Regions from separate parts of the Ensifer sp. 4252 genome, predicted to be linked through region 1. Evidence: riboswitches for the same ligand, from Rfam matches in the RefSeq annotation. Region 1 holds a riboswitch; each other region holds the start of a gene.
What was found. Region 1 has a riboswitch for thiamine pyrophosphate ahead of thiB (thiamine ABC transporter substrate binding subunit). Riboswitches for the same ligand answer to the same signal wherever they lie in the genome.

Region 2: another riboswitch for thiamine pyrophosphate. It lies ahead of thiC (phosphomethylpyrimidine synthase ThiC); the one in region 1 lies ahead of thiB (thiamine ABC transporter substrate binding subunit).
Region 3: another riboswitch for thiamine pyrophosphate. It lies ahead of ABIE33_RS33580 (ABC transporter permease); the one in region 1 lies ahead of thiB (thiamine ABC transporter substrate binding subunit).

Annotation. Positions count from the first base shown of each region.
Region 1 is NZ_JBNDIU010000002.1:257,396-266,974, reverse strand. Features, by position in the region: gene thiP (thiamine/thiamine pyrophosphate ABC transporter permease ThiP) at 1-1,354, opposite strand, end outside; gene thiB (thiamine ABC transporter substrate binding subunit) at 1,386-2,414, opposite strand; TPP riboswitch at 2,464-2,581, opposite strand; gene ABIE33_RS08220 (GNAT family N-acetyltransferase) at 2,722-3,207, shown strand; gene ABIE33_RS08215 (thiamine diphosphokinase) at 3,304-3,954, shown strand; gene ABIE33_RS08210 (ABC-F family ATP-binding cassette domain-containing protein) at 3,958-5,784, shown strand; gene ABIE33_RS08205 (MarR family winged helix-turn-helix transcriptional regulator) at 5,863-6,342, shown strand; gene ABIE33_RS08200 (multidrug effflux MFS transporter) at 6,339-7,577, shown strand; gene ABIE33_RS08195 (argininosuccinate synthase) at 7,668-8,885, opposite strand; gene ABIE33_RS08190 (LysE family translocator) at 9,061-9,579, shown strand, end outside.
Region 2 is NZ_JBNDIU010000008.1:175,136-184,714, reverse strand. Features, by position in the region: gene thiC (phosphomethylpyrimidine synthase ThiC) at 1-1,576, opposite strand, end outside; TPP riboswitch at 1,670-1,800, opposite strand; gene ABIE33_RS17590 (sigma-54-dependent transcriptional regulator) at 1,979-3,343, opposite strand; gene ABIE33_RS17585 (sensor histidine kinase) at 3,347-5,215, opposite strand; gene ABIE33_RS17580 (dicarboxylate/amino acid:cation symporter) at 5,445-6,770, shown strand; gene ABIE33_RS17575 (ABC transporter substrate-binding protein) at 7,024-8,292, shown strand; gene ABIE33_RS17570 (sugar phosphate isomerase/epimerase family protein) at 8,432-9,307, shown strand; gene ABIE33_RS17565 (6-phosphogluconolactonase) at 9,304-9,579, shown strand, end outside.
Region 3 is NZ_JBNDIU010000036.1:33,755-43,333, forward strand. Features, by position in the region: gene ABIE33_RS33550 (TRAP transporter substrate-binding protein) at 1-997, opposite strand, end outside; gene ABIE33_RS33555 (TRAP transporter large permease subunit) at 1,018-2,895, opposite strand; gene thiD (bifunctional hydroxymethylpyrimidine kinase/phosphomethylpyrimidine kinase) at 2,885-3,694, opposite strand; gene thiE (thiamine phosphate synthase) at 3,691-4,353, opposite strand; gene ABIE33_RS33570 (hydroxyethylthiazole kinase) at 4,340-5,080, opposite strand; gene ABIE33_RS33575 (ABC transporter substrate-binding protein) at 5,077-6,021, opposite strand; gene ABIE33_RS33580 (ABC transporter permease) at 6,059-6,802, opposite strand; TPP riboswitch at 6,944-7,046, opposite strand; gene ABIE33_RS33585 (class I SAM-dependent methyltransferase) at 7,391-8,047, shown strand; gene ABIE33_RS33590 (hypothetical protein) at 8,031-9,227, shown strand; partial or broken gene ABIE33_RS33595 (hypothetical protein) at 9,174-9,440, opposite strand.

The DNA.
Region 1 (9,579 bases):
GCAAGTCGATCCATCGCAGGCGATGGAAGCCGCGGATGCCGAGGCTTGCCGTCAGCCGGTCGGTGCGTGCGGCATGGGTTGCCATGGCCGGAGCCAGGATCCGGTGCACGAAGGGCAGCGCCATCAGTGCATTGATGGCGACGACGATGGCTGGGGCGAACCGTGCGACATCGCCAAAGGGGCGCAGAAGCAGGAACCATCCCGCGCCCAACACGACGGGCGGCACCAGGAGCACCAGCGACGTGCTGGCGGTGACCGTGCCGGCAAAGGCCCTGGCCAAGGTCGGTGCGTGGCGACGCGCTATGACGGTACTTGCGGCGCGGATCATCGCGGCGGCCATGGTGACGCAAAGGATTGCCGAGAGGACGGCGATGACGATGCTGGTGATGAGGGCACGATGTACGGTCGGGTCGCCGGCAAGCTTCACCAGATCCGCATGCAGGCCAGAACCGACGACTGCGATCAGCGGCGCGCCGATAAAGATGAGCGCGAATAGGATCCAACCGGCATCGGACAGGCGAGCGATGCCTTTGCCCGCATCGTATCGCTTCGAGGCTCGACCGCTGGTTACGCTTTGCTCAGGTTTCGTCGCGACACGGGCCAGGATCAGGAGCAGCGCACCGGTCATGACGATCTGTAGGGCCGACAGGGCGATTGCCCTCTGCGGGTCGAAATCGAAGCGCAGCGCCTGGTAGATCGCGACCTCGATGGTGCTGGCGCCAGGCCCGCCGCCGAGCGTCAGCACCAGGGTGAAACTGGTGGCGCAGAGCATGAAGACGAGGCCGGCGGCCCCCGGCAGCAATCCACGAAGGACCGGCCACTCGACGAAGCGGAAGAGAGCGGCCGGCGGCATGCCGAGATTGGCGGCGGTTCTCCAGTATTCCGAAGGAATGCGCTCGAGCCCGGCGAGAAAGAGGCGTGCGACTAGCGGCATGTTGAAGAAGACGTGGGCAAGCAGGATGCCGAAGAGGCCGTAGATGCTGACGGGCTGCCGCAACCCGAGCCCCGCAAGGGCCGTATTGAGCACGCCCTGCCGGCCCCAGATCTCGATCAGCCCGAGCGCGCCGACCAGCACGGGCAGGCCAAGCGGCAGGGCCATGAGCCGCAGCACCCAGACGCGACCGGGAAAGGTTGTCCGACGCGCCAGTGCGCGGGCGATCGGGATGGCAAGGAGAACCGAAAGCAGCGTTGAAAGGCTGGCCTGCAGCAGGGTGAAGCGCGTCACCCGCCAGATATAGGCATCGAACAGCACGCCATTGCCGAAGTCTCCGCTCTGGAAGAGAAGGGCTGCAATCGCCAGACCGACGAACAGCAGGATGCCGCCGAGACCCAATGCCCCGGCGGTAATCGTGATGCGATTTTCGGCAGGCGCGAACAAATGCGCCTCAGTTCTTGCTCATGGCAGCGAGCCATTCGTCGATCCAGGCCTTGCGGTTTGCGGCCACCTCTTCGGACGGCAGCAGGAAGGTCTTTTCCGGATTGACCAGCTTGCTGAAAGCCTCCGGCAGCGGCTCCTTGGTCGCGGCGACCGGCATCATCCAGTTGGTGGTCGGAATGATCGACTGGAACTCCGGACCGGTCATGAAGGCGAGAAACTGCTTGGCAAGCTCCGGTTCCTTGGCGCTCTTGGTCATGCCGGCAACTTCGATCTGGATGTAGTGACCTTCCGAGAAGGCGGCCGCCTGGTAGCGGTCGGTGTTTTCCGCCACCATGTGGTAGGCGGGCGACGTGGTGTAGGAGAGCACCATCGGCGCCTCGCCCTTGGTGAAGAGGCCGTAGGCCTCCGACCAACCTGGCGTCACGGTCAGCACCCGGTCCTTGAGCTTGGCCCAGGCGGCGTCCGCCTCGTCGCCGTAGACAGCCTTGACCCAGAGAAGCAGGCCGAGGCCCGGTGTCGAGGTGCGCGGATCCTCGATGACGATCTTCTGCGACGGGTCGCCCTCGACCAGGTCCTTGAGGCTCTTCGGCGGCGTCTTCAAGGTCTGGGTGTCATAGACGACGGCGAAATGGCCGTAGTCATAGGGAAGGAAGGTGTCGTCGGAGAAGTTGCCGGGCACCTTGACGTTTGCCGCTTCGATGCCGTGCGGCGCGAAGAAGCCGGTGGCCTTGGCCTCGGCGACGAGATTGGTGTCGAGGCCAAGCACGATGTCGGCCTTGGAGGCTGCACCTTCAAGCTTGAGGCGCGTCAAAAGCTCGACGCCATCGGCAACGCCGACATAGGTGACCTTGCATTCGCAGGTCTTTTCAAAGGCTTCGGCGACCTTGGCACCCGGGCCCCATTCGGTGATGAAGCTTTCATAGGTATAGACGGTCAGCGACTTGTCGGCAGCAACCGCATTGGCCGCGAAGACAAGGCCCGCCGTCGCGGCAAGCGCTAGCCGGCTAAGAACCTTCTGTGGCGATGAATTGGACATGGCAGGCACCTCTCCCTAAAAATGATGTTGCATGGGAAAAGGGCGTATCGATCCGATCGCGTCTAATCCCTCCGCCGGTATGAGCCGGATCAGGTTCCGCGGGTTGGCGTTCAACGCCTCTCAGCCTTCGGCCGCCATGCGGTCGGAAGGCACCCCGTTAGAGCGGGTAGAGATTTACCGCCGTGCCGGTTTGATGGCAAGCGAAGTTTGGGGACGGCGAAAGCGCCCGCCCCGCATTTCCGCCCGGCAGCGCATGGGGTAAATTCGTCGGCGGAGTTTGAAGACCCGGACGCGGAAGGAGCCTCCGATGGCAGATATGCTCGTTCGCCTTTATGCCCTGCCGGCACAACCGAGATCACCGCTTAGCGACGGCATCGGCATCCACCGCGCGATGGCGCCCGAGCGCCGGCTCGCAGTTCCCTGGATCGAGCAGACCTTCGGCTCCGGCTGGGCGGGCGAGGCGGAGGCTGCCTTCGCCGCGACGCCGACCCGCATGCACATTGCAGTGTTTCAGGATCGGATCGTCGGCTTTGCCTGCCACGACGTCACCGCCCTCGGCTTCTTCGGGCCGACCGGCGTCGACGAGACCATGCGCGGGCGCGGGATCGGCGAGGCGCTGCTGCGCGAGAGCCTCAAGGCGATGCGCGATGCGGGCTATGGTTACGCGATCATCGGCGGCGTCGGCCCGACAGAATTCTACCGGCGCACGGTGGGCGCCATCGAGATCCCCGATTCGACACCCGGCATCTATGCGGACATGCTGTTTCCGGATCCCTTGCCTGAAGATCAGTGACGATCACTGGCGACGGTGACGCAAAATCGCCGGATCGCGGCCTTGTTCGGTTTTCTTGCTTTTCCTTGCCCGTGCCTTTGCGCTATGGGCTTTGCCATGGCCCGATCCACCTTCACCATTTTGCTCGGCGGTGCACTCACCCCCACCGATCGCCTTGCGCGCCAGCTTGCAGGCAGCCGCTTCGTTGCGGCCGATGGCGGCATGCGACATGCGCGGACCCTGGCGGTGATCCCCGACGTCTGGGTCGGTGATTTCGATTCGACCGAGGCGACGTTGCTTGAGGCGTTTGCCGGCGTCCCGCGCGAGCCCTATCCCGCCGCCAAGGCCGCGACCGACGGTGAAATCGCTGTCGAGGCGGCCCTTTCGCGCGGTGCCGAAGCCCTGATCTTTGCCGGCGCGCTTGGCGGCACCCGCAGCGACCATGCCTTCCTGCATCTGCTTCAGGCCGTTTCGCTGGCCGAGCGTGGGTTGCCGGTGTTCATGACCTCGGGCGACGAGGAGGCCTATCCGCTGCTTACAGGCGAGATCGAAATCGATCTGCCGAAGGGCAGCCTATTCTCGATCCTCGGACTAACCGATCTCTTCGGCCTCTCGATCGTCAATGCGCGTTATCCGCTCACCGATTTCACGCTGCCGTTCGGGTCTTCCCGCACCGTTTCCAATGTCGCGGAGGGTCCCCTTCGCATTTCCCTCGACACCGGCCGGGCGATCGTTCTCGCTCGCCCCTATGACCTTTCCGGAGCCTGAGCCTTGGCGCCTCCCATTCTGAAACTCGACGATATCTTCCTGACCTTCGGTGGCGCGCCGCTTCTTGCCGGCGCCAACCTGCAGGTGGAGCCGGGGGATCGCATCTGCCTTGTCGGGCGCAACGGTTCCGGCAAGTCGACGCTGATGAAGATCGCCGCCGGCCTTGCCGAAGCGCAATCCGGCGAGGTCTTCCGCCATCCGTCCTCGACGGTTCGCTACCTGCCCCAGGCACCGGATTTCGAGGGATACGACACGGTGCAGGCCTATGCGGAAGCGGGGCTTGGTCCCGGCGATGATCCGTACCGCGTCGCCTATCTGTTGCAGCACCTGGGTCTGACCGGCGAAGAAGACCCGGCGCGCCTTTCCGGCGGCGAGGCGAGACGCGCCGCGCTTGCGCGGGTAATGGCGCCGGAGCCCGATATCCTCCTGCTCGACGAGCCGACCAACCATCTCGACCTGCCGACGATCGAATGGCTTGAAGACGAGCTGACTCGCAGCCGTTCGGCCCTTGTGCTGATCTCGCACGACCGGCGGTTCCTGGAGAAGGTATCGACCGCGACGGTTTGGCTCGACCGTGGCCAGTCGCGCCGGCTCGACCGTGGCTTCGGCCATTTCGAGGCCTGGCGCGACGAGGTGCTGGAGGCCGAAGAACTGGAACAGCACAAGCTCGGCAAGGCGATCGAGCGCGAGGAGCACTGGCTGCGCTACGGCGTTACCGCCCGGCGCAAGCGCAACATGCGCCGTCTCGGCGAATTGCAGGACATGCGCTCGCGGCATCGCGGCCACAAGGGGCCGCAGGGCTCCGTGCAGGCGACGGCCTCCGACGCCAAGGAATCGGGCAAGCTGGTCATCGAGGCGGAAAAGATCACCAAGGCCTACGGCGAACGGACGATCGTTGCGCCGTTCTCCATTCGCGTCCACCGCGGCGACCGGATCGGCCTTGTCGGCCCGAACGGCGCCGGCAAGACGACGCTTCTGAAGATGCTCACCGGGCAAATCGAGCCGGACAGCGGCACTGTGAAGCTCGGCACCAATCTTGAAATGGCGACGCTCGACCAGAAGCGCGAGGATCTCAACCTCGAGGATACGCTTGCCCACTACCTGACCGACGGGCGGGGCGAGAGCCTGATCGTCAACGGCGAACAGCGCCATGTCACCGGCTACATGAAGGATTTCCTGTTCCAGCCGGAGCAGGCGCGCACCCCCATCCGCGAGCTTTCGGGCGGCGAGCGTGCCCGGCTGATGCTGGCGCGCATCCTTGCCCGCGCCACCAATCTCCTGATCCTCGACGAGCCGACCAACGATCTCGATATCGAGACGCTCGACTTGCTGCAGGAGGTCGTCGCAGGCTTTGCCGGAACCGTCATCCTTGTCAGCCACGATCGCGACTTCCTCGACCGCACCGTGAGCTCGACCATCGCGCCCGCCAATCCGGAGGCGCCTGACGGTCGCTGGATCGAATATGCCGGCGGCTATACCGACATGATGGCGCAGCGCAAGGGCGCCATCGAAGAGCGGCGCAAGGCCGAGAAGGCGGAAAAGGCCAAGGTCGCCGACGTTGCTGTCGCTACAGCCGAGGCGCCGAAGGCCAAGGGCAAGCTCTCCTACAAGCAGAAGTTCGCACTGGAGAACCTGCCGAAGGAGATCGCCAAGGCGGAAGTCGAGGCCGCCAAGCGCGAGGAGCGGATGGCCGATCCCAACCTCTTTGCCAAGGACCCGAACACGTTTGCAAAACTGGCGCAGGAGCTGGAAAAGCTTCGCGGCGATCTCGCGCGCATGGAAGAGGAATGGCTGGAACTGGAGATGCTGCGCGAGGAGCTCGAGGGCTGAGCCTCGCCGGCTCTCGCGTTGAAAGTTGGCAACGGGTATGATAAGGAAAGCTTATTATATCCCTTGTGAACGATCCTGATGCCAACCAAACTTGAATCCGAAACCATCGGTATGTTGCTGACCGATGTCTCCCGCCTTCTGCGTGGCGCCTTCGATCGCCAGGTCAATGCGATGGACCTCGGCATCACGCCCGGCGAAGCCCGCACGCTCATCCAGGTGGCGCTGACCGAGGGCATCAAGCAGGCGGAAATCGCCACTCGCATGGGCATCGAGCCGATGACGCTGTCGGCCTATCTCGACCGGCTGGAGGTAATGGAGCTGGTAGCCCGTCTGCCCGACCCGGCCGACCGCCGCGCCAAGAACGTCGTCATCACCGACAAGGCCGATCCGCTGCTCACCGAGCTGATGGCGGGGCTGCGCGAGATGATGAATGCCTATACGGCGGGGCTCGACGAGGCGACGCGCGACATGCTCTGTGCCAACCTGCGTATCCTGCGCGAGAATCTGCGGCGCCTCGACCCGTGCGTGGCCGGCAAGAAGAAGGGTGTGAAGGAATGACGCGTCGCATGAGCGAACGGCGCACCAGCATCATCGGTGCCTTTCTGGTGGCGCTCGGCCCCGTTTCCATGGCGCTCTATACGCCGGCCATGCCCGAACTGGTGCGCGCCTTTTCCTCCAGCGAGGCGGCGATCAAGATGACGCTGTCGCTCTATTTTGCCGGTTTTGCCTTCGCGCAGCTGGTGTCCGGCACGCTCTCCGATGTCATCGGCCGGAGGCGCACGACGCTGATCTTCATGGCCATTTATCTCGCCGGCAGCCTGATGGCGGCCTTTGCTCCGTCGGTCTCGGTCCTGCTTGCGGGACGGTTGGTGCAGGGCATCGGCGCCTCCGTCGGCATGACGGTTGCGCGCGCCATCGTGCGCGACCAGTTCACCGGCCTGCAGGCAGCAAGGATCATGAACATGATCGGCATGATGTTGGCGCTCGGGCCGGCCGTTTCCCCGACGCTCGGCGGTCTGGCGCTCGGCCTTTTTGGTTGGCAGTCGATTTTCTTGCTGATGGTCGGCTTTGCCGCCATGGCTTGTATCACCGTGCAGTTCTTCATGGCTGAGACTGCGACACCCGACCCGGCCAAGGGCCACCTGAAGCCGATCCTTGCCGCCTATCGCAAGTTGGTGAGCGACAGCCGTTTCATCTCCTCGACGCTCGTCATCGCCGGGGCGGTCGGCGCGCTCTACGCGTGGGCGACGATGCTGCCGTTCGTGCTTATCAATGAAGTCGGCCTGACGCCAACCGAATTCGGCGTCGGCATGCTGATGCAATCGGGCCTATTCTTTTCCGGAACGGTGGTGGTGCGCCTGTTGATGCGCCGCTGCACGCCGCAGGCGCTGGTACCGGCGGGCCTCGTCTTCATCGGCGCGGCCAGTCTGGTGCTTGCCTATGCCATGCATGCGCTGCCACCGAGCTTCCTTTCGGTCATGCTGCCGATCGGTGTCTATGCCTTCGGCATCGCCTTCGTCATGCCCTATATGATGACCGCGGCCATGGCACCCTTTCCAGAGATCGCCGGCACGGCATCCGCGATGATGGGCTTCGTCCAGATGGGTTCCGGCCTGCTCGGTGGGGCGATCGCCGCAGCCGTTGGTGTCCCGGTGCTGGCACTCGGCACGATCATTCCGAGTTTTGGCCTCGCCTGCATCCTCAGCTATGTCTGGTACCGGCGTACGGTTCGGTTGAGGCCACTGGTCGCGCCGACCGATGGCCAAAATCCGCTGCCGGAAGCGGCTGAATAGCCCGCGGCTCAGGCCGGATATTAAGGCGCACGAAAAAGCCTCCGCGACCCGGGTCGCGGAGGCTTCGTTTTCCTTGGTGCTCGCCGCTGCTTAGCGGTTGCGCGCGGCCAGCGTGCGCAGGCGCAGTGCGTTGAGCTTGATGAAGCCGGCGGCGTCCTTCTGGTCGTAGGCGCCCTGGTCGTCCTCGAAGGTGACCAGCTTGTCGGAATAGAGCGACTTCGGGCTTTCGCGGCCGGTGACCATGACGTTGCCCTTGTAGAGCTTCAGCGTCACTTCGCCTTCGACATGCTCCTGGCTCCGATCGATCGCCGCCTGCAGCATCTCGCGCTCCGGCGAGAACCAGAAGCCGTAATAGATCAGCTCGGCGTAGCGCGGCATCAGCTCGTCCTTGAGGTGGGCGGCGCCACGGTCGAGCGTGATCGATTCGATCGCGCGGTGGGCGGAAAGCAGGATGGTGCCGCCGGGGGTCTCGTAGACGCCGCGCGACTTCATGCCGACGAAGCGGTTTTCGACGAGGTCGAGCCGGCCGATGCCGTTGTCGCGGCCGTAGTCGTTAAGCTTGGCCAGCAGGTTTGCCGGCGAAAGGCGCACGCCGTTGATCGAGACGGCGTCGCCGCGCTCGAAGCCGACCTTGATGACGGTTGCCTTGTCGGGGGCCGCTTCCGGCGAGATCGTGCGCATGTGCACGTATTCCGGAGCTTCCTGCGACGGGTCTTCCAGAACCTTGCCCTCGGACGAGGAGTGCAGCAGGTTGGCATCGACGGAGAAGGGAGCCTCGCCCTTCTTGTCCTTGGCGACCGGGATCTGGTGCTTCTCGGCGAATTCGAGCAGGTCGGTGCGGCTCTTGAAAGACCAGTCGCGCCAGGGGGCGATGATCTTGATGTCGGGGTTCAGCGCATAAGCCGACAGCTCGAAGCGAACCTGGTCGTTGCCTTTGCCGGTGGCGCCGTGGGCGATCGCGTCGGCGCCGGTCTTCTTGGCAATGTCGATCAGGTGCTTGGAGATCAGCGGCCGGGCGATGGAGGTGCCCAGCAGGTAGACGCCTTCATAGACGGCGTTGGCGCGGAACATCGGGAAAACGAAATCCCTGACGAATTCTTCGCGCACATCCTCGACGTAGATTTCCTTGATGCCGAGCATCTCGGCCTTCTTGCGCGCCGGCTCCAGTTCTTCGCCCTGGCCGAGATCGGCCGTAAACGTCACAACTTCGGCGCCGAGCTCGGTCTGGAGCCACTTCAGGATGATCGAGGTGTCGAGACCGCCCGAATAGGCGAGAACGACCTTTTTCACGTCTTTATGCGATGCCATGGTTTCCGTCCGTCTGGTCTTGGGAGAGGGCGGCGTGCCGCCTTGGAAATTCTGCGGCACTTTATCCAGAACACGCCTGGATACAAGCGGAAGAACGCTGCAACGACCGAATCCGCTCGCAAAAGCCGTTGTGCCGGAATAGACCGGGCGACCGACTGTCCCAGGGATCGCGCACATGGACTTCCTTCCCGGCCTGCCAACTTTGCTCGCCTTTGCTGCCGCCACGCTTCTGCTTGCGGCAACGCCGGGGCCGGACATGACGCTTTCGATCAGCCGCGCACTATCGCAAGGCAAGAGGGCAGCACTTTTCGTGGTGCTTGGGACGAGCTTCGGCATCGTTGTTCACACCCTGCTGGTCGCCTTCGGCATTTCGGCGCTGATCACCGCGTCGCCGACGGCATTCATGGTGCTTAAGACCGGCGGTGCCGCCTATCTGCTCTGGCTTGCGGTCCAGGCCATCCGGCACGGATCGACGCTCTCGATCAAGACGGTCGATAGCGCGGGCGGTACGGCGCTTTCCAACATCTCGTCCGGCTTCTGGGTGAACCTGCTCAACCCCAAGGTCATCATCTTCTTCATGACCTTCCTGCCGCAGTTCGTCAGCGCCAACGATGCGTCGGTGACGAGCAAGCTTCTGTTTCTCGGCGCGCTGTTCATCGTCATCGGTATGCCGGTGAACATGCTGGTGGTGTTT
Region 2 (9,579 bases), on a different contig from region 1:
CCCAGCGGAACTCGAAGCGGGCGCGTGACAGCGCGTCGTCGCGCACCTGTGCGGCCGGGTGGCCCTTGGCAAGATCGGCGGCGTGGGCGGCGATCTTGTAGGTGATGACGCCGGTCTTGACGTCGTTGCGGTCGGGCAGGCCCAGATGCTCCTTCGGCGTGACGTAGCAGAGCATGGCGGTGCCGAACCAGCCGATCATCGCAGCGCCGATGCCCGAGGTGATGTGGTCGTAGCCGGGCGCGATGTCGGTCGTCAGCGGACCGAGCGTATAGAACGGCGCCTCGCCACACACAGTGAGCTGCTTGTCCATGTTTTCCTTGATCTTGTGCATCGGCACGTGGCCGGGACCCTCGATCATCACCTGGCAATCCCTGGCCCAGGCGATCTTCGTCAACTCGCCCAGCGTTTCCAGTTCGGCAAATTGCGCGGCGTCGTTGGCGTCGGCGATCGAGCCGGGGCGCAGGCCGTCGCCGAGCGAGAACGAGACGTCATAGGCGCGGCAGATGTCGCAGATCTCTTCGAAGTGCTCGTAGAGGAAGCTCTCCCGGTGATGGTGCAGACACCACTTGGCCATGATCGAGCCGCCGCGCGAGACGATGCCCGTGACCCGATTGACCGTCAGCGGGATATAATGCAGCCGGACGCCGGCATGGATGGTGAAGTAATCGACACCCTGTTCCGCCTGCTCGATAAGCGTGTCGCGATAGACCTCCCAGGTCAGATCCTCGGCGATGCCATTGACCTTTTCCAGCGCCTGGTAGAGCGGCACGGTGCCGATCGGCACGGGCGAGTTGCGGATGATCCATTCGCGGATGTTGTGGATGTTGCGTCCGGTCGAAAGGTCCATCACCGTATCGGCGCCCCAGCGCGTCGCCCAGACCATTTTCTCCACTTCCTCCGCCATCGAGGAGGTGACGGCCGAGTTGCCGATGTTGGCATTGATCTTCACCAGGAAGTTCCGGCCGATGATCATCGGCTCGGACTCCGGGTGGTTGATGTTGGCGGGCAGCACGGCGCGACCGCTGGCAATCTCCTGGCGAACGAATTCGGGCGTGACGTGATCGGGAATATGGGCGCCGAAGCTTTCGCCGTCACGCGGCGTGGCACGCGCGGCGTCGCGGCCGAGGTTTTCGCGGATGGCGACGAACTCCATCTCGGGGGTGATGATGCCGGCTCGCGCATAGGCAAGCTGCGTCACCGCGCGCCGACCGGTTGCGCGGAGCGGCGCGTGACGGAAGGGAAAGGTCGGCGTCAGCCGGTCGCCGGAGGCAAAGCCGTTGTCTTCCGGACGAACGCTGCGTCCGTCATAGGCTTCGACATCGCCGCGCGCGATGATCCAGTTTCGGCGCGGCCGTGGTAACCCGTCCTCGATGCGAATGTTCGCGTCTTCGACGGTATAGGGCCCGGAGGCATCGTAGACGGTGACCGGCGGCTCGCCCGACGTTGGATGCAGGGCGATTTCGCGCATGGGCACGCGGATATCAGGGTGGATCGTGCCTGGTTTGTAGACCTTCTTCGAGGCGGGAAGCGGGCCTTTGGTGACCGAGAGGTCTGCGGGTTTGGTGGCAATATTCATGGTGAGGCTCCAAGTTTGCGGTTGGAGACCCAGTTCTGAAGCCGGAAGGAAAAGACATGTTCGCCCAAACTCCGCGCGAATGACGGATTCCTGGCGTCGATGTCTGCACCGTCCCTACGCCAGTATGAACTGGATCAGGTTCAACGGGTCACTGCGCCTCGGTCGGCAAGCCGATCCGACCAGCAGTATCTCAGCCCCTTGACGGGACCCCCCTGGTGAATGCTGAGAGATAGCCATCGATCCCGATGCGCCGTCAAGCGCTAATCCGAAGGTTGCGCAATCGGCCTGTTGACCGTCCGCTAGAGCGTTTCCGGATGAGACGGAGCGGCAGAAACGGTCTATCGTGTTGTTTTTTACGCATTTCCTGACGGGAAATCGCCTCGCACTGTTCCTGGAAATGGTCTAGCGACCGGGCTTTTCGGATGCCGGGCGATCGGCATAATCCGCACGGTTGATGCCGTGCCGCTGCAGCTTGTCATAGAAGGTCTTGCGCGGAATGCCGAGCGCCTCGATCGTCGCCTTGACGTCGCCGTGCTGCGCCCGCAGTGCTTCTTTCAGAATTTCCGCCTCGTAGCGCTCGAGCCGTTCGGGCAGGGCCGCGCCGGTTGGCGCAGCGGCGGCGGCGGGTTGCCCGAGCGAGCCTTCGACGCCAAGGGCGACGCGCTCGGCGAAATGCGAGAGTTCGCGCACATTGCCCGGCCAGGAATGGGACATCAGATAGTGGTGCACCGCCGGCGAAACATCCGGCACGTCGCGCTTGAAACGCTCGGCCGCCCGCGTCAGGAAATGCGAAAAGAGCAGCGGGATATCGTCGCGGCGCTCGCGCAGCGGCGGGATCGAAAGCGTGACGACGTTCAGGCGGAAATAGAGATCCTCGCGGAAGTCGCCTCGCTGGGCGGGGTCGCCGAGGTCGATCTTGGCGGCCGCGATCACGCGGATATCGACCGGGCGCACGACATTGGTGCCGAGCGGCGTGATCTCGCGGGCTTCGAGCACACGCAGCATCTTGACCTGTGTGGCTGGTGGCATCGCTTCGATTTCGTCGAGGAAAAGCGTACCGCCGCTTGCATGTTCGACACGGCCGATGCGCTTCTTCAAGGCGCCGGTGAAGGCGCCGGGCTCGTGGCCGAAAAGCTCGCTTTCGATCACTGTTTCCGGCAGCGCGCCGCAGTTGAGCGCCACGAAGTTGCCATTGCGGCGGCGGCTCCAATTGTGGAGCAAAGTCGCCACCACCTCCTTGCCGCTGCCGGTCTCGCCGGCAACCAGCACATCCACGTCGGTGTCGGCGATATGCCGCAAGGTCTGGCGCAGTCGTTCCATGACCGGTGTCTGGCCGATCAGCGGCAGGCTTTCGCCGGCGACATCAGCTGCGCGTTTCAGCACACGGTTTTCCATCACCAGTCGGCGTTTTTCCAGCGCGCGGCGCGCGCTCTGCACCAGACGGTCGGCGGCAAAGGGTTTGGGGATGAAGTCGTAGACGCCGTCCTGCATGGCTTGAACGGCCATCGGGATGTCGCCGTGGCCGGTTACCAGAATGACGGGCAAGTCAGTGTCGAAAGCGGCGATCCGGCGAAACAGCGCCAGGCCGTCGATCCCCGGCATGCGGATATCGCTGATGACGATGCCGTTAAAGTCGGCCCCAAGGATCGCGAGGGCTTCGGCCGCGCCGGGAAACGCGGAGACAGTCAGACCGGCAAGCTCCAGCGTCTGCTTCATAGCCTTCCTGAGATCGTTGTCGTCGTCGACGAGGCATACGGATTGCTGCATCGCTCAGGCCCTCTTCAGGCGGACGGTGAAGACGGTGCCTTCTGGGCTGGTCCTGACCTCGATGTCGCCGCCGTAGTCGACGACGATCTCCTTGGAGATGGCAAGGCCGAGACCGAGACCCTGATCCTTGGAGGTGTTGAACGGGGTGAACAGGTCCTCGAGAATATCGGGCCTTATGCCCGGACCATTGTCGGCGACGATCAGGAGAACACTGTCGGACGGGCCTGTCTCGCACCGCACAAGGATTTCGGCCTCTGTCCGGTCGCCGAGTGCTTCCAGGGCATTCTGCAACAGGTTGATCAGCACCTGTTCCAGGCGGATGCGGTTGCCGAGCACGCTGAGCCCGTTATCAGGCAGATCGATGACGATCGCGTCCATGCGGCCGGCAAAGCGGCTGCGCAACAGCATTCGTGCGCCTTCGATCACCTCGCGCATCGCCGTCGGCTCGGCGGTGAAACGGCCCTTGCGCGCAAAGCTGCGCAACTCGTCGGTGATGGTGCCGACGCGCTCGGTCAGCGCGGCGATGCTTTCGAGGTTTTCGACCGCGGTTTCCTGCTGGCCGCGGTTGAGGAAGGTGCGTGCATTGTCGGCATAGGCGCGGATGGTTGCGACCGGCTGATTGATCTCGTGGGCGACGCCGGCTGCCACCTGGCCAAGGATTGCCAGCCGGTTGGCCTGGACCAGTTCCTGCTGCACCGCCTGCAGCCTTTCGCCCGTGCGCCTGTGGTCGGCGATCTCGGTTTCGAGGTGATCGCGGGCAAGGCTCAGGTCCTGCGTGCGCTCGGCAACGCGGCGTTCTAACTCATCGCGCGCGGCGCGCTCGTTTGCCGCGACCAGCGTTAGCGCCTGGCGCCGGCGAAGGAAGAGTGCGGCAAGCGCCAGCAGCGGCACGATGACGGCAAGCGCCAACAACCTTGCCTCGCGGCTCGCGGCGCCAAGGGCTGCGTCAAGCGGCGCCAACTGCTCCAGTCGCCAGCTGGTCGAGGGAACCATGGTCTCGACCCTGAGATATTGTTTCTCGCTGCTGCCGGGAAGAAGTGCTGTCAGCATGCTCGACCCGTCGGTTGTCGGTTCGATCCGGCGGAACGGCAGGGGTAGCAGCGAGGCATCGCCGAACTGCAGGCTGTCGCGGATGGCGGCGAGACGATCCCCGGGGATGTTGCGCGTCGTCATGAACCGCCAGGATGGGAAGCTGGTGATCAGCACGATGCCGCGCCGATCAGTGACATAAACCGGTTTGCCGGAAGCAAGCCAATCGGCCTCGACGCCGTCGAATTCAAGTTTTGCGACCACGACGCCGATAGGGCCGCCAGGCCCGTCGACGCGTCTGGAAATATAGAGGCCCGGGCGTTTGCTGACGGTGCCCATGGCGAAATGCTCGGCCTTGCCGTCGCGCATCGCCATCCGGAAATATTCGCGAAAAGCGTAGTCGTTGCCGACGAAGCTCGTCGGCTCGCGCCAGTTGCTGGCCGCAATCGCCACGCCGTCGAGGCCGATCGCGTAGATCACCGCTGCATCCGTATTGGCGGCCAGCGCCTCAAGCTTTTGGTCGAGCCTCTGCAACGGCTGATCGCCACCTTTTTCTAGGGCGGCCTTCACCTCGACGTCATCGGCCAGAACCAGGGGTAGCGCACGCTGGCGCTCCAGCACCGCTCTCAGCAGCGACGCCTTGAGATTGGCATCGATGCGGCTTTGGATGTCGACGGTTTCGAGCGCCTTCCTTCGCCCATATTCGCCGGCGACAAAGAGCCCCGCTGCCAGCAGAACCAGCGCGACCACGGCAAAAATCAACCAGGCACGGCGCATGTGCCGATCAAGATCGGCTGGTTTTATGGTGAGCGAGGTGGGTATGGACATGCCGGAATTGTGCATTAATCCGCTCAGATTTCCAGATCATCTGTGCGGATATCCGCTCAAATATTCGTGTAACTGATCCGGGTTCCAATAAAATGTGGCGATATTTCAATGGTCTAATCGGTCGCGCTGCGATCTGGCACGCCCATTGCAAATGACATCCTCATGACAGCCCGAGCTGTCGCGCTTCGGAAATAGGGCCCGGGAGGCCCGGCATGACGCCGGACTGGGCCAAGTGGAGGATATCATGATTATCGACCAATCCGCGGAACCGCGCGGCAAGACACCTTTCTATCGCCATCTCTACGTCCAGGTTCTGGCGGCGATCGCCGCGGGCATCCTGCTCGGACATTTTTACCCGGAGATCGGCACGCAGCTGAAGCCGCTCGGCGATGCTTTCATCCGCTTGGTGAAAATGATCATCGCGCCGGTGATCTTCCTGACGGTCGCCACCGGCATTGCCGGCATGACCGACCTCGCCAAGGTCGGGCGGGTCGCCGGCAAGGCGATGATCTACTTCCTGACCTTCTCGACGCTCGCGCTCATCATCGGCCTGGTCGTCGCCAATGTGGTGCAGCCGGGCGCCGGCATGCACATCGATCCCGCGTCGCTCGACGTCAAAGCGGTCACTTCCTACGCCGAAAAGGCACATGAGCAGTCGATCACTGGCTTCCTCATGAACATCATCCCGACCACGCTTGTCGGTGCATTCGCCGAGGGCGATATCCTGCAGGTGCTGTTCATCTCCGTCCTGTTCGGTCTTTCACTCGCCATGGTCGGCAAGAAGGCGGAGCCCGTCGTCGACTTCCTGCATGCGCTGACGCTGCCGATCTTCAAGTTGGTCGCGATCCTGATGAAGGCCGCACCCATCGGTGCGTTCGGTGCCATGGCCTTCACCATCGGCAAGTATGGTGTCGCCTCGATCGCCAACCTGGCGATGCTGATCGGCACCTTCTACTTGACGTCTTTCCTCTTCGTCTTCCTGGTTCTCGGCGCGGTTGCACGTTACAACGGTTTCTCGATCATCGCGCTGATCCGCTACATCAAGGAAGAGCTGCTGCTGGTGCTCGGCACATCCTCGTCGGAAGCGGCGCTGCCGGGCCTGATGAGCAAGATGGAAAAGGCCGGCTGCAAGCGCTCGGTTGTGGGCCTCGTCATTCCGACCGGCTATTCCTTCAACCTTGACGGCACCAACATCTACATGACGCTGGCCGCGCTGTTCATCGCCCAGGCGACCGACATTCCGCTGTCGCTTGGCGACCAGGTGCTGCTGCTGCTGGTGGCGATGCTGAGCTCCAAGGGGGCCGCCGGCATTACCGGCGCCGGCTTCATCACGCTCGCCGCCACGCTTTCGGTCGTTCCGGCCGTCCCGGTCGCCGGAATGGCGCTGATCCTCGGCATCGACCGCTTCATGTCGGAATGCCGGGCACTGACCAACTTCGTCGGCAATGCGGTGGCAACCATCGTGGTTGCAAAATGGGAAGGCGAACTGGACGAGACCCAGCTTGCCGCAACCCTTGGCGGCCGGGCGCTGCCGGAAAGCCCGGTTCAGGGCCTGCAGCCCGCCGAATAGAGCTGCCTCCCAGGGCAAGACCGCATCTCGGTGTGGCAAGGCGTGGTCCACTTTCCGGTGGGTCACGCCTTTTTCTTTTGCGGGCTCGCTTCGTGGCGTTGCCGCACTAAGTGAAATAGGCCGGCGGCTTGTTGGCGGCTCGTCGAAAGATGTTTTGATTTTGTCATCTCCCCCACTTTACTGTACCGTCTGGACGGTATAGTGATTTGTCATCACTGATCGAGGCAAAACGTTTTCTGGGGAGGAGACGAGAATGCATTGGACGAAGTGTGTGAAGGCGGCCGCCTTGGCCACCGCGGCGTTTGCCGCATATCCTGCGGCTGCGGCCGAAGTGTCGATTTTCTGCAGCTCGGCCGGCGCCGAGCTCGAGCTCTGCCAGTCTGCCTCCGAGGCCTGGGCCCAGGAAACCGGCAATACTGTCAAGATCAACAAGATGCCGGCCAACTGGGGCGAGGCGCTGCCGCTCTACCAGCAGCTGCTCGCCGGCAAATCGGGCGACGTCGATGTCCTGACGCTCGACAATATCTGGGTCGGCACGCTGGCCTCGCACCTCGTCGATCTCCGGCAGAAGGTGCCCGCGGACGAAGTTTCCAGCCACTTTGAATCCTCGCTCGCCGACGCGACCATCAATGGCCAGCTGCTGGCGATGCCGTGGTTCGTGGATGCCGGCCTGATGTTCTATCGCAAGGACCTTCTGGAGAAGTACGGCAAGGCCGAGCCGAAGACCTGGCAGGAACTCACCGAGACGGCGAAGTTCATCCAGGACAAGGAGCGGGCATCGGGCAGCCCGGACATGTGGGGCTATGTCTGGCAGGGGCGGGCCTATGAGGGGCTGACCTGCGATGCGCTCGAATGGGTGGCATCCTTCGGCGGCGGAACCTTCATTTCGCCCGAGGGCGAGATCACGGCCAACAATCCGAAGGCCGCCGAAGCGCTTGATCTTGCCCGCACCTGGATCGGCGGCATCAGCCCGGAAGGCGTGTTGAACTACGACGAGGAAGGCTCGCGCGGCGTATTCGAAGCCGGCAACTCGGTCTTCCATCGCAATTGGAGCTACGTCTGGGGCACGACGCAGGCCGACGGATCGTCGCTGCGCGGCAAGGTCGGCGTCATGGCATTGCCGGTCGGGGCAGAGGGCGGGAAGTCGAGCGGATGTTACGGGGCCGGCCTTCTCGGCGTATCCAAATACGCCGACGACGTCGACGCTGCCGTCAGCCTGGTCCGCTATCTGACCGGGCCCAAGGAACAGAAGCGCCGTGCGCTTCAGGCCTATAGCCCGACGCTGAAGGCGCTCTACGAAGACAAGGACATTCTGACCGCCAACCCATCACTGCAGTTTGCCGAGAAGGCCTATGCCGAAAGCGCCTCGCGCCCGTCGCAGGTGACCGGCGCATCCTACAATCGGGTCTCCCAGCGAATCTTCAACGGCGTGCACAATGTTCTGAGCGGCAAGGAAAGTGCGGGCGATGCGCTCACGAAGGTCGCGAGCGACTTGGAGCGTCTGAAGGCGCGGGGCTGGTAAGCCCCGCCTTTCTTCTGGAGCGTTTCAGGTTCAAACGAAGCCGAAGAAACGCTCTATCTCTTTGTTTTGTCCGCATTTCCTGACGGAAAACCGCTTCACGCCTTTCCTGGAAATGCTCTGGAGATCGAGGACATCACCCGTGAACATTGCGATCGCACCGTGCTGCTGGGGCGTTTACTGGCCTGAAGGCAACGACATCGGCTGGACCGACTATCTCGACCGCATCAAGGCGGCTGGCTACCGGCTCACCGAACTCGGGCCATACGGCTTCTTTTCTACCGATCCGGCGGTGCTTTCGTCCGAGCTTGGCCGCCGCGGCCTTTCGGTCGTCGCGGCCGCCCATGTTCACACGCTGGCCGATCCCGCCTCCTGGCCGATCCTTGAGCAAAAGACGCAGGCGATCTGCCGGCTGCTGTCTGAAATCGGCGCGACGCATTTCATCCTGATGGACGAATCCGAGTTCTATCCGAAGGACAAGATGGGTGTGGTCGATGAGACGGGCTGGCATTCCGTCGTCGAGCAGACGATGGGTGCTGCGCGCATCGCCCGCTCGCACGGGCTGGAGTTCAGCTTTCACCCGCATGTCGGTACATGCGTCGAGCTCGAGCCGCAGATCGAGCGCCTGCTTGCCGAGACGGAGCCGGGCCTCGTCGGGCTTTGTCTCGACACCGGTCACCACGCCTATTGGAAGGCCGATCCGACCGCCTTCCTTGCCCGTCACCGGGATCGGATCAACGCCATCCACCTGAAGAACGTCGACGGCGCCTACCGCGAACGCGTTCTTGCCGAAGGCATCCACAGCGACCGCGCCTTTGAAGAGGGCATTATGACCGACCTCGATCGCGGCATCGTCGACATCGCCGCTTTCGTCGATGCGTTGTTGGCTGCCGGCTATGACGGTCCCTTGGTGGTTGAACAGGATCTGGCGCGCGGCCATCCCGACACGCCGGAAACCATCGCCGAACGGAATTTCCGCTTCGTTTCTGAGCTTCTTGCGCAGCGGGCAAAGGCATGAAGGTCGAAATCCACGATACGCCGCTATCGATCGGCGAGCATCTGGCGGAGCGGATCACCGACGGCATCAGGGCGCGAGGCTCAGAGGGCCGCGCGTATGTGCTCGGCTGCCCGGGCGGGCGCAGCCCGATGCCGGTCTATGAGGCGATCGGCCGTCGGTTGACAGCGGGAGCGGTCGACTACTCGCGGCTGGTCATCGTGATGATGGACGAATATCTGCAGGCCAACGATGACAATGACCTGACGCCGCCCCTCTCATCGGCGCATTTCTCC
Region 3 (9,579 bases), on a different contig from region 1:
CCATTGCCTGCACAGACTCGATCGCCTCCATACCACCGACCTTGCCGGCGTAAGCGGCCCAGACCTTCCGAGCGCCCGCGATCCATTGGTCGCGATCCACTGCGGCATGAATGCTCGCGCCACCAGCTTTTGCCGTCTCGACCGAAGCCACCTCATCGGCAACGATCAATGCGTTGAAATGCTGCGCACCCTCTGTAGCGGCATCCCGGAAGACCTGTTGCTCCTCGGCTGAAAGTCCGTTCCAGAACGGTTTAGCAAAAACGATCGCGCCAGATGCCCAGATGTGGCCAGTCTCGATCACATCAGGGACCACTTCGTAGAGCTTGAAGCCGGCATAGGCGGACTTCGTCAGGTCCATGCCATCGACGACGCCGGTTGCAAGCGCGTTATAGGTCTCGGTGATCGGCAGGCCGACGGGAACGGCGCCGAAACTCTCCCATAGCGTTGCATGCAACGGGCTCTGGATGACACGCAATCGCTTGCCGGCAACGTCGCCGGGACGCGTGAGCGATTCCTTGGCAAGCAGATGTCGTGCACCGTAGTTGACATAATCTCCGACAATGAAACCTTCCCCTTCGAGCTTCGCTTTCAGCACGTCTCCCGGCTTGGAAGTAACTGTCGCGCGCACATGGGCAGCATCGCGGAAGAGAAACGGCATATCGAAAAGCTGGCTCTCGGGCGCCCAGGCAGACAGGGCCGAAAGCGTGGAGAGGCTGCCCTGGATGGCACCCAGACGCAGTCCCTCGTTGACATCTTTTTCGCCACCGAGTGCTGCATTCGGCACAATATTGAAGGAAAATCGTCCCGGAAGCTTTGCTTCGACGAGATCGCGTATCTTGAACCAGATTTTTGTTTCCGGCTTGTTTTCACCCAGCAGCGAAGCAATGAGCACGGGGCGTGCCGCCGAGGCCCGTCCCATCAAAACCGGCGTGGCAATTGCTGCGACGCCGGTTGCAAGCAGGCGCAGGTTGAATGCACGGCGATTGAGGCGAAGCATATCCATTCCCTCCTTGGGGTTCAAAAGCAGGCGGCAAGCGCCGCAGAAAAACTGAGAAGTGCAAGCGCCGACAGCAGCGCGAGCAGATAGGGCCGCGATGCGGAAAACAGTGCGACCACGGGGACACCGGAAGCGTTGCCGACGGTCTGCACGAGGATGCCAACGGGTGGCGTCAAACCGCCGATCATCAGATTGACGACCAGGATGACGCCGAAATGAGTTGGGTCGATACCGGCCGAGACGGCAACAGGCAGCGTGAGCGGCGCAAACAGCAGAATCGCCGCACCGATATCGAGGAAAAGTCCAACGCCGAGCAAAAGTAGATTAAGCGCAGCAATCACGATAAACGGATTGGACCCAAGCCAACTCGCAGCAGACGACACCTGGGCTGCGATGCCATCAACCGCGATAAGAAACGCAAAAGGGGCAGCCGAGCCGATCAACAGCAGAATTGCCGCAGTTTCGCGCGCTGATTGCCGGAAGGCAGCGCCGATTTCTTGAACAGCCGTTCGCTTTACGATGGCCGCAACCAAGGTATAGGCGGCCGCAAGTGCGGCAGCCTCGGTAGGTGCCACCACGCCGGCGCGAATGCCGGCAACAACGATGATGCCGAGACCGAAGGCGGGCAGCGCCCGCACGCCAAATCGTCGGCACTCTCCTGCCGAGGCCCTGTTGGCGCTCGCTGCCGTCGCACCGTTGAGATGGATGGCAACTGCAAGCGTTGCCGCCATGACCAAGCCAGCAACAAACCCGCCTGCCAAGAGCTTGCCGGTCGATAGGTCCGCGGCCGCAGCAAGGATCAAAAAGGCGATCGACGGCGGGATGATGTTGTCGAGCACGGAGACGGCGGCAATCAGCGCACCAGCACGCTCTGGAGGCATCCCGCGGGCAGTCAGTTGCGGCATGAACGCGGCGGTACCGAACGCTGCATTGGCGATCGACGAGCCGGAGGCTCCGGAAAAGAGAACGCCTGTTAACAGAACCGTTTGACCGAGCCCGGCGCGGCGGTGGCCGACAAGGGCGGCGGCAAAGCGAACCAAGTCACGGGCGATCCCGGAGGCTGTCAGAAGCGCGCCGGCGAGCAGGAAGAATGGAATGGCAGTGAGCAGATATCGGGACAGGCCGGACAATGCGGCCGCCACCATGGCCTCCTCCGGCATCGACGCACCGAAGGCAACGGTAACATAGGCTGCAGCGATGAAGGCATGGGGTAGCGGCGTTCCGCCAAGAATTGCCGCAAGTGCAAGACAGCAAAGCATGACGCTGGGCGATGCTAAGCCCAGGGTCGGCGCGACGCCGGCCGCCCAATGCAATCCGACGGCAACCGAAAGCATCAACACGAACGCGACAAGCCGGCTTTCCGCCAGGTGGCGGAGCAGAATCGCAACGATCGCCAACATGCCCCCGGCGCTCAGCATGGCCGGACGCAACCCTTCTGAGAGACCGAGTGACGGCGACACGCCACCAAGATCCAGTGCCGCCTTGCCGCTGCCGGAGATCACCACGATGCAGGCAAGCAGGGTGATGGCGCCGGAAAACAATGCGCGCAGGTCCCGAGGTGCGCAACGCCTCGTCCAAAGCGATGTTTTGCCGTTGCGACGACCGACGCTCTGCGACAAACCGCGCGCGGCTAGTGCTTGACCCGACGCCGGTCCTCGCTCGAACAGATCGATCCGCAATCCGCTAGCGGTCGAGGCCAGCGGCAAGCCGATTGAGACAAGTGCCACAAGCAACCAACTTGCGGCTTCCTCTGCACCAACGAAACCGCTTGCCGCCACATATCGCAGAACAACCGAGAGTGTGACGGTGGCGAGCAGGAGCGCAAGCAGAAGCGCCCCGCCAAGCTCGAGCGTCCGCTCCAGCCGCAGCGATAACGCTTGGGCGACGCTAGCGAGCATCGGGTCGCCACCAGCGATGGAAGTGATGGACCGGGCCCCGGCCCTGCCCGACGTTGAGATCGCCAGCGGCGACGATGGCGGCATGCAGATAGTCCTTGGCGGCTACAACTGCATCCACAAGAGGCAGCCCACGCGCGAGCCCGGCAGCAATCGCCGCCGACAGCGTGCAGCCCGTGCCGTGGTCATTCGTGGTTTCGATGCGCGACGCCATCAGCCGAACGGGCTCCCCCCCGTCGAAGAAGACATCCGTAGACTCGGGGCCGCGCCCATGTCCGCCCTTGATCAACACCGAACGAGCGCCGGCCTTCAGAATGATCTCGGCCTGATGCGCCATCTCTGCCTCATGCATCGCGATTGCACGGCCGGTCAGCAATGCCGCCTCCGGCAGGTTGGGCGTGGCTATCAGCGCCAGCGGCAGCAACTGCTCCCTTAGCGCCGCAATTGCATCCGGCCGCAACAGCGGGTCACCGGATGTGGCGACCATTACAGGATCGAGGATCGCCATTTTGCCGTATCGGCGAAGCCCCTCGGCGATGATCGCGATCGTCGCCTCGCGAGACACCATGCCGATCTTCACGGCGCCAACGGCGAGGTCCGAAAACACCGCATCGATCTGCGCGTCGACAATTGTCGGCGAGATATCCTCGACCGCCACTACACCTCTGGTGTTCTGCGCCGTGATCGCGGTGATGACGCTCGCGCCGTAAACGCCGAGCGCGGAAAAGGTCTTGAGATCCGCCTGAATGCCCGCCCCGCCACCGGAATCGGAGCCCGCAATGGTGACAGCAATTGCGGTCATCGCGCAGCCTCCTTCAGGGCCCCATCGACACAAGCGCGCAATTCGCGTGTGGCCACTGCTGGATCTGAAGCAGCGAAGATCGTTGAGATCACCGCAACACCATCGGCTCCGGCGGCAACAACCTCCGCGACCCGCGGCGCATTGATGCCGGCAATAGCGCCAACCGGCAGGTCCGGCTTGGCCGCCAGAAGCGCAGCACGAAGCCTGGCGAACCCTAAGAGGCCAACCGGCGGATCGGGGTTGTGCTTCGACAGCGTCTCATAAACCCCGCCGATGCAAGCATAGTCGATCGGCGAGGCGATCGCCGCCTCTGCGTCCGCTTCGTTCTTGACCGTCAGACCGATGATCGCGGTATCGCCCATGATCGATCGCGCCATTGCCGCATCCATATCGTCCCGACCGAGATGCACGCCATTGGCGCCCGCTGCGAGCGCCACGTCGACGCGATCGTTGACGACGAAGGGTACGCCGGTGTCGGCAAGGGCAGCGCCGATCGCCCGCGCCTGTTCGATCATCGTCCGCGTCGCGTTGGTCTTGTCGCGGTACTGGATCAACGTCGCACCATTCAGCGCGGCGACACGCGCGAGACCAGCCAAATGGTCCCCGTCTCCAAGACGTGCGTCGACGAGGGCATTGAGGCGATAATTAACCTTCGGCATAGGAAATCCTGGCATTGGCAATGATGTCGTCGGGGCGGAGCGCTGCGAGCGCATCGCGGAAGGCGGCCTCGAACGTCCCGGGCCCATTCGAGCTTTGCGCGGCGATTTCGGCGGCGATGCCGCTCGTCAAAAGCGCACCCGTGGCTGCCGTCAAGCGATCCGGCTCGACGGCCATGAAAGCCGCGATCAAGGCGCCGGAGAGGCACCCGGTTCCCGTGACTTGCGCCATATGGGGGTGGCCGTTCTCAACCCGGATCCTATGTCGATCCAGCGTGAGTTCATCGACCGGCCCGGTCTTGATCTTCAAGACACCATTGGCCCCCCCGATAAGCTCCATCTCGCTTGCATTGCCACGAACAACGGAAGGTCCGGATGCGATGAGTTCGCGGGCGAAGGCAAGCCGCGACGGCGAATAGTCGCAATGTACGGGATCGACGATCCAAGGCTTGTCCGCATCGCGCGCAGCGGCGGTTGCCAGACGGATTGCCGTGCGGCGCTCTTCATCAAGCGTACCGAGGTTGACGACGAGCGCATCGGCGCGGCGGGCAAATGCCTCGACCTCCTCCGATGCCGATGTCATCGAGGGGATCGCACCCAACGCTGCTAACCCATCGGCTACAAACTTCTGCACCACCGTGTTCATCAGGCAATGCACCCGCGGCCGCTGCTCCCGCACAAGCGCCAGCGATGCAGCAGCATTTTCGACGAGACTCGATGTACCGGTCATCGGATTTCCACCGCGATATCGTCGACAGCAGGTGCCTTATCGATCAAGCCACTTTCGGCGAGAAAAGCGCCAAACCGCTCGTATCGGCCACGGTCAAGCGCCGCCGGCCTTTTGGCGAAGCGCGGCAGCGTGTCCGTAAATGCGCTGCGGTTAAGTTCGTCATCCAGGTTCGGATAGGCCCTGACGAACAGCTTCCAGGCTTCATCCGGATGATTGGTGAGGAAAATCGCCCCCTGCTCCGCCGCCGCCAGGAAGGGCTGTAAGCGCTTGTCGGAAACCTTCGCTCGGTCGGAGACGAAGATGAGCTCGTCATAGACAGGAACGCCATGCTCTTCGGGGAAGAAGGACCGGCCTTCATGCCCCTCGATACGCATCTGTGTCAGCTCGAAATTCCTGAAACCGCCGATTGTTGCATCGACCTTGCCGGCAATCAGCGACGGCGACAGCGCGAAGTTGACGTTGATCAGTTCGACGTCTTCCTTCTTGAGACCGGCCGAGGCAAGCATTCGGCCGAGCATCGCATCCTCGAAACCGGAGACGGAAAAGCCGACCTTCTTGCCCTTCAGATCGGCAAGGCTGCGGATCGGACCGTCGCCAAGCACGGTGACGGTGTTGAGCGGCGTCTCGACCAGAGTGCCAATGCGAACCAGAGGGAGGCCCGCGGCATGGTCAAGATAGAGGTTCGGCTGATAATGCACGCCGATATCCGCCTGCCCAGCTGCGACCAGACGCGGCACACTCGAAGGGTCAGCCGGTGGTACGAGTTCGACATCGAGCCCTGCCTTTTCGAACAGGCCGAGCTCCTTGGCGACGACGATCGGGGCGTGGTCGGGATTGACGAACCACTCAAGCATCACCGTCAGTTTTTCTCCGGCTATTGCGGAGCCGGCTGAAAGGACGACGCCGAGCGCGAGGCCGGCGGAAAGCAAAGATTTGCGGATCATGATGTTATGAACTCTCCCAATTGATTGCAGAAATTCAGGTTTCTCGGGCCCAGTGCGCGAGTGGACGGGTTGCCTCATCGACGAGAAGCCTGAGGGCGACGGCAAGCACCGCAAGAATGGCCATCGCAGCAAAGACGACATCGGTCTGCATGCGGGCATTCGCCTGGACGATGACGAAGCCGAGGCCGGCCGAAGCGCCGACCCATTCGCCGACGACCGCGCCGAGCGGCGCCAAAGGAGCCGCAACGCGCAGGCCAGTCACCAGCCCCGGCAACGCCAGCGGCAATCGCACAAGCCGCAGGGCCTGCCAGTGGCTCGCCTTGGTCAGCGCAACGGCATCAAGGATCTGCGTATCGGTACGGCGTAGACCGTCCGAGAACGCAGACACAACAGGAAAGAAGATGATGATCGCCGCCATCACGATCTTCGAGACCATGCCGAAGCCGAACCACAGCACCAGCAATGGCGCGATGACGAAGACGGGAAAGGCTTGAAGGACGAGTACGAAGGGCCAGACAAGCTTTCCGAGCCGCGGAAAAGCCGCAAGTCCGATAGCCGTTGCCACGCCGAACGCCGTACCAACCGCGAGACCGGCCAGCATTTCGGCAATCGTCACAAGGCTCTGCTCAAGCAGAAATGCAGGCTGTCGCGCAAACACGGCCAGCACCTCGATCGGCGTCGGTAACAGATAGCGGGGCAGCGCAAAAACAAACACCGCCGCCTGCCAGAGGACAGCCAACACAACTAGGCTACGCACAAATGTGAACGGCAGGCCCATAGCCGGTCAACCGACGCAGCAACCCAGACAAAATGCGAACCCGCCATCTGGCGACAACTTGGCAAACGACAGCATCGATCGATCTCCAGACAAAACATCAAGGAGACCCAGGTGAAAGCGAAGACGCGATTAGATTGCCGAAAGCGGCTCTTTTCCCGTTCCTACGCCGGCATGACCCGGATCAGGTTCAAGGGTCCGGCTCACCGCCATCTCAGCACTGTCAAGTGCTCCCCTCGGAATGAGAGAAAACTAACCATAGAACAATGGTTGTCAATATCATCACACCTGAACGCGTCAGAAACGACGCAATTCAGCGTCAGATTCCTCTCCCTGATCATTTGACCCGCCCTCTGCTGGAGAGCGACTAGCGAATACTCACTAGTCTGCCCCGAGATGCCTTGACTGCTTCCAACAGACAATGGGAAAATAAAGTTGGGAAAACTTGCCGACCCGATGTGAACTCTAATGTCATAAGGTTACAGAGTGACTTTCATTGAAAGCCACTAGAGCTTTTCGAAGGCGATGAGACTAACCAAACAATGCTAAATGGTAGGCGCACAGCGCACACACTAATGGGTTGGAATAAAATTGGGAACTGCAGAAATCAACGAGTACTGGAATTACTACTATCTGCACTCTAAACAAAAGAAAGATCCTAGTTCGTTCGCGACATTTATAGCAGATTCGTATCCCGAAAGACGTTACATTATCGACTTAGGGTGTGGAGATGGTAGGGATTCTGTTTTCTTCGCTGCGCAAGGGCGTTCAGTTATTGGCATAGACGCTAGTGTCGCCGCTATCGAGGTGTGCAGGTCCCGACTGGCTGGCGAAGATGAAAATTGTCGATTTCTTGTCGGTAGTATCACCGATGGCTCGTTGACAAACACGATGCTTTTTAATGACTTGGTCGTCGCTGATAGCATTATCTACTCAAGATTCTTCCTACACGCGGTAACGGAAGACGTCGAGGATTGCTTACTGGCAACCGCCAGCGAATTCCTGCACAAGGGTGCATTGTTATGTATGGAGTTTCGGACAACCGACGACGAGAAGTTGGTCAAAGTCGAGAAAGAGCATTTTCGACGGTTTATTTCTCCGAGTATAGTTCTAGAGAAATGTCGACGCCACGGCATGAGCCAAGTATACTTAGAGATTGGGAACGGCCTCGCGCCCTATAACGGCGAAGACCCTATAGTTGCTCGCATGATTCTTTCTGGAAACGTTACAGATGCTATTGACAGTTGATCAGGAACACAACAGAGAAAATTTCCTGCGGGTTTATAGCGTCGTAAAGCATCTCAATGCGTTTCCCTTCTTCGGTACGCTTCTGGGCCTCACTCGCGAAAACGATATCCTCAGCCATGATGATGATGTCGATTTCTATGTCGACATGAAGCATAGAGACGAAATTATAGCACGAATCCGCGATCTTGGTTTCGAACTTGATGAAAACGTGTATCCGAATACTACTCAGTACTTCCTTCAGGGGCGTCGAGAGATTGACGGCGTCGTCACCTTTGTCGACTTCTATCTGTACGAAGACAAACAGGAGTGGCCTTACATACTAGATAGGTGGAATTTCCCGGGGATGCCGGAAGATGAAACGATGCACCTACGGGTCGATAAAAGCGCAGTGTTCCCCCTAACGGCTCGTATCTATTTTGGGGTGGAGGTAATGTTGCCTGCAAACCCAGAGGAATGCTGTAGGTTTCTATATGGTGACGAATGGAAGCAGAAGCGGTCGAAGGCTGATGGCGAGTACAGGGTTGTTCTCCATAATTACCGTCCCGTCATAGCTACAAGGGGTGGCCTTACACTAGCGCTGCTAGATGAAAGGGTGACTCTCCAAGAGGAGAATAGGAATCTCGTTGGCAATAACGAACGCCTCGCAGAAGAGGCCCTACATCTATTAAATAATTGCAATGACTTACGCACCGAAATCGACGACCTTCATACTGAACGGGATAGACTTACTATCGCATTGGCAAGCGCCCAGCACGAAATTGAGCTTAACATAGCCGACAGGGAAGGACTTCATGCGCAACTGGATCAGCAGAAACGGGAAGCGCAAGTAATTATAGCTGAGAACAGCCGTGTACTAGCTGCCTACAGTGGCATGCTTTCCTATAATGCAAATCTGGAGAAACGACTGCGTGAAGTAACTGACGAGAAAGACCATCTCGGGTCGATTCTCGATGAGAAGATTTGCACGCCCACCGTTTTGACTCAGATCCTATTAGACAATAGGCTCCCAATATTATCCAAACTCGCGGAGCGGAAGGAGATGAAGCGATTGAGCGGAATTGGCTTCAATAGCGATATCTATTTAAGTAGAAATTTGGATGTTCACAAAACTGGAATGAATGCGCTACGCCATTTCGTGCGATACGGAAGAAGAGAAGGCAGAAGGGCATACTTTTACTAGAGCCTGACTCGTGATCCACGCCTGTGCTGAGACGATGGATTTCTAAGTTCTTGGCCAGTCTTCTGCATCGCCCCAGCCACGCGTAGGTCCGCTCCAAGACCAACTACGCGGCAGGATTTCGAAACTCATAGCCTTGTCGGAACGCCTGATGATTTCGAGCGTCCAGCTGCCGATTTTCCGCAATCGCGTTTTCAGCTTGTCACCCGCATAGCCGAAACATGAAGCACTCATGGCCACCCCACTCGTATTTGGAGCGCTTGCCGATGGAAATTGCCTGTGTGTTGTAAGAACGTGCAGACTATGTGGCGCACCTAATCCGGGGGCCAGCGGCGTTGCGGACAGGTACAAAAAT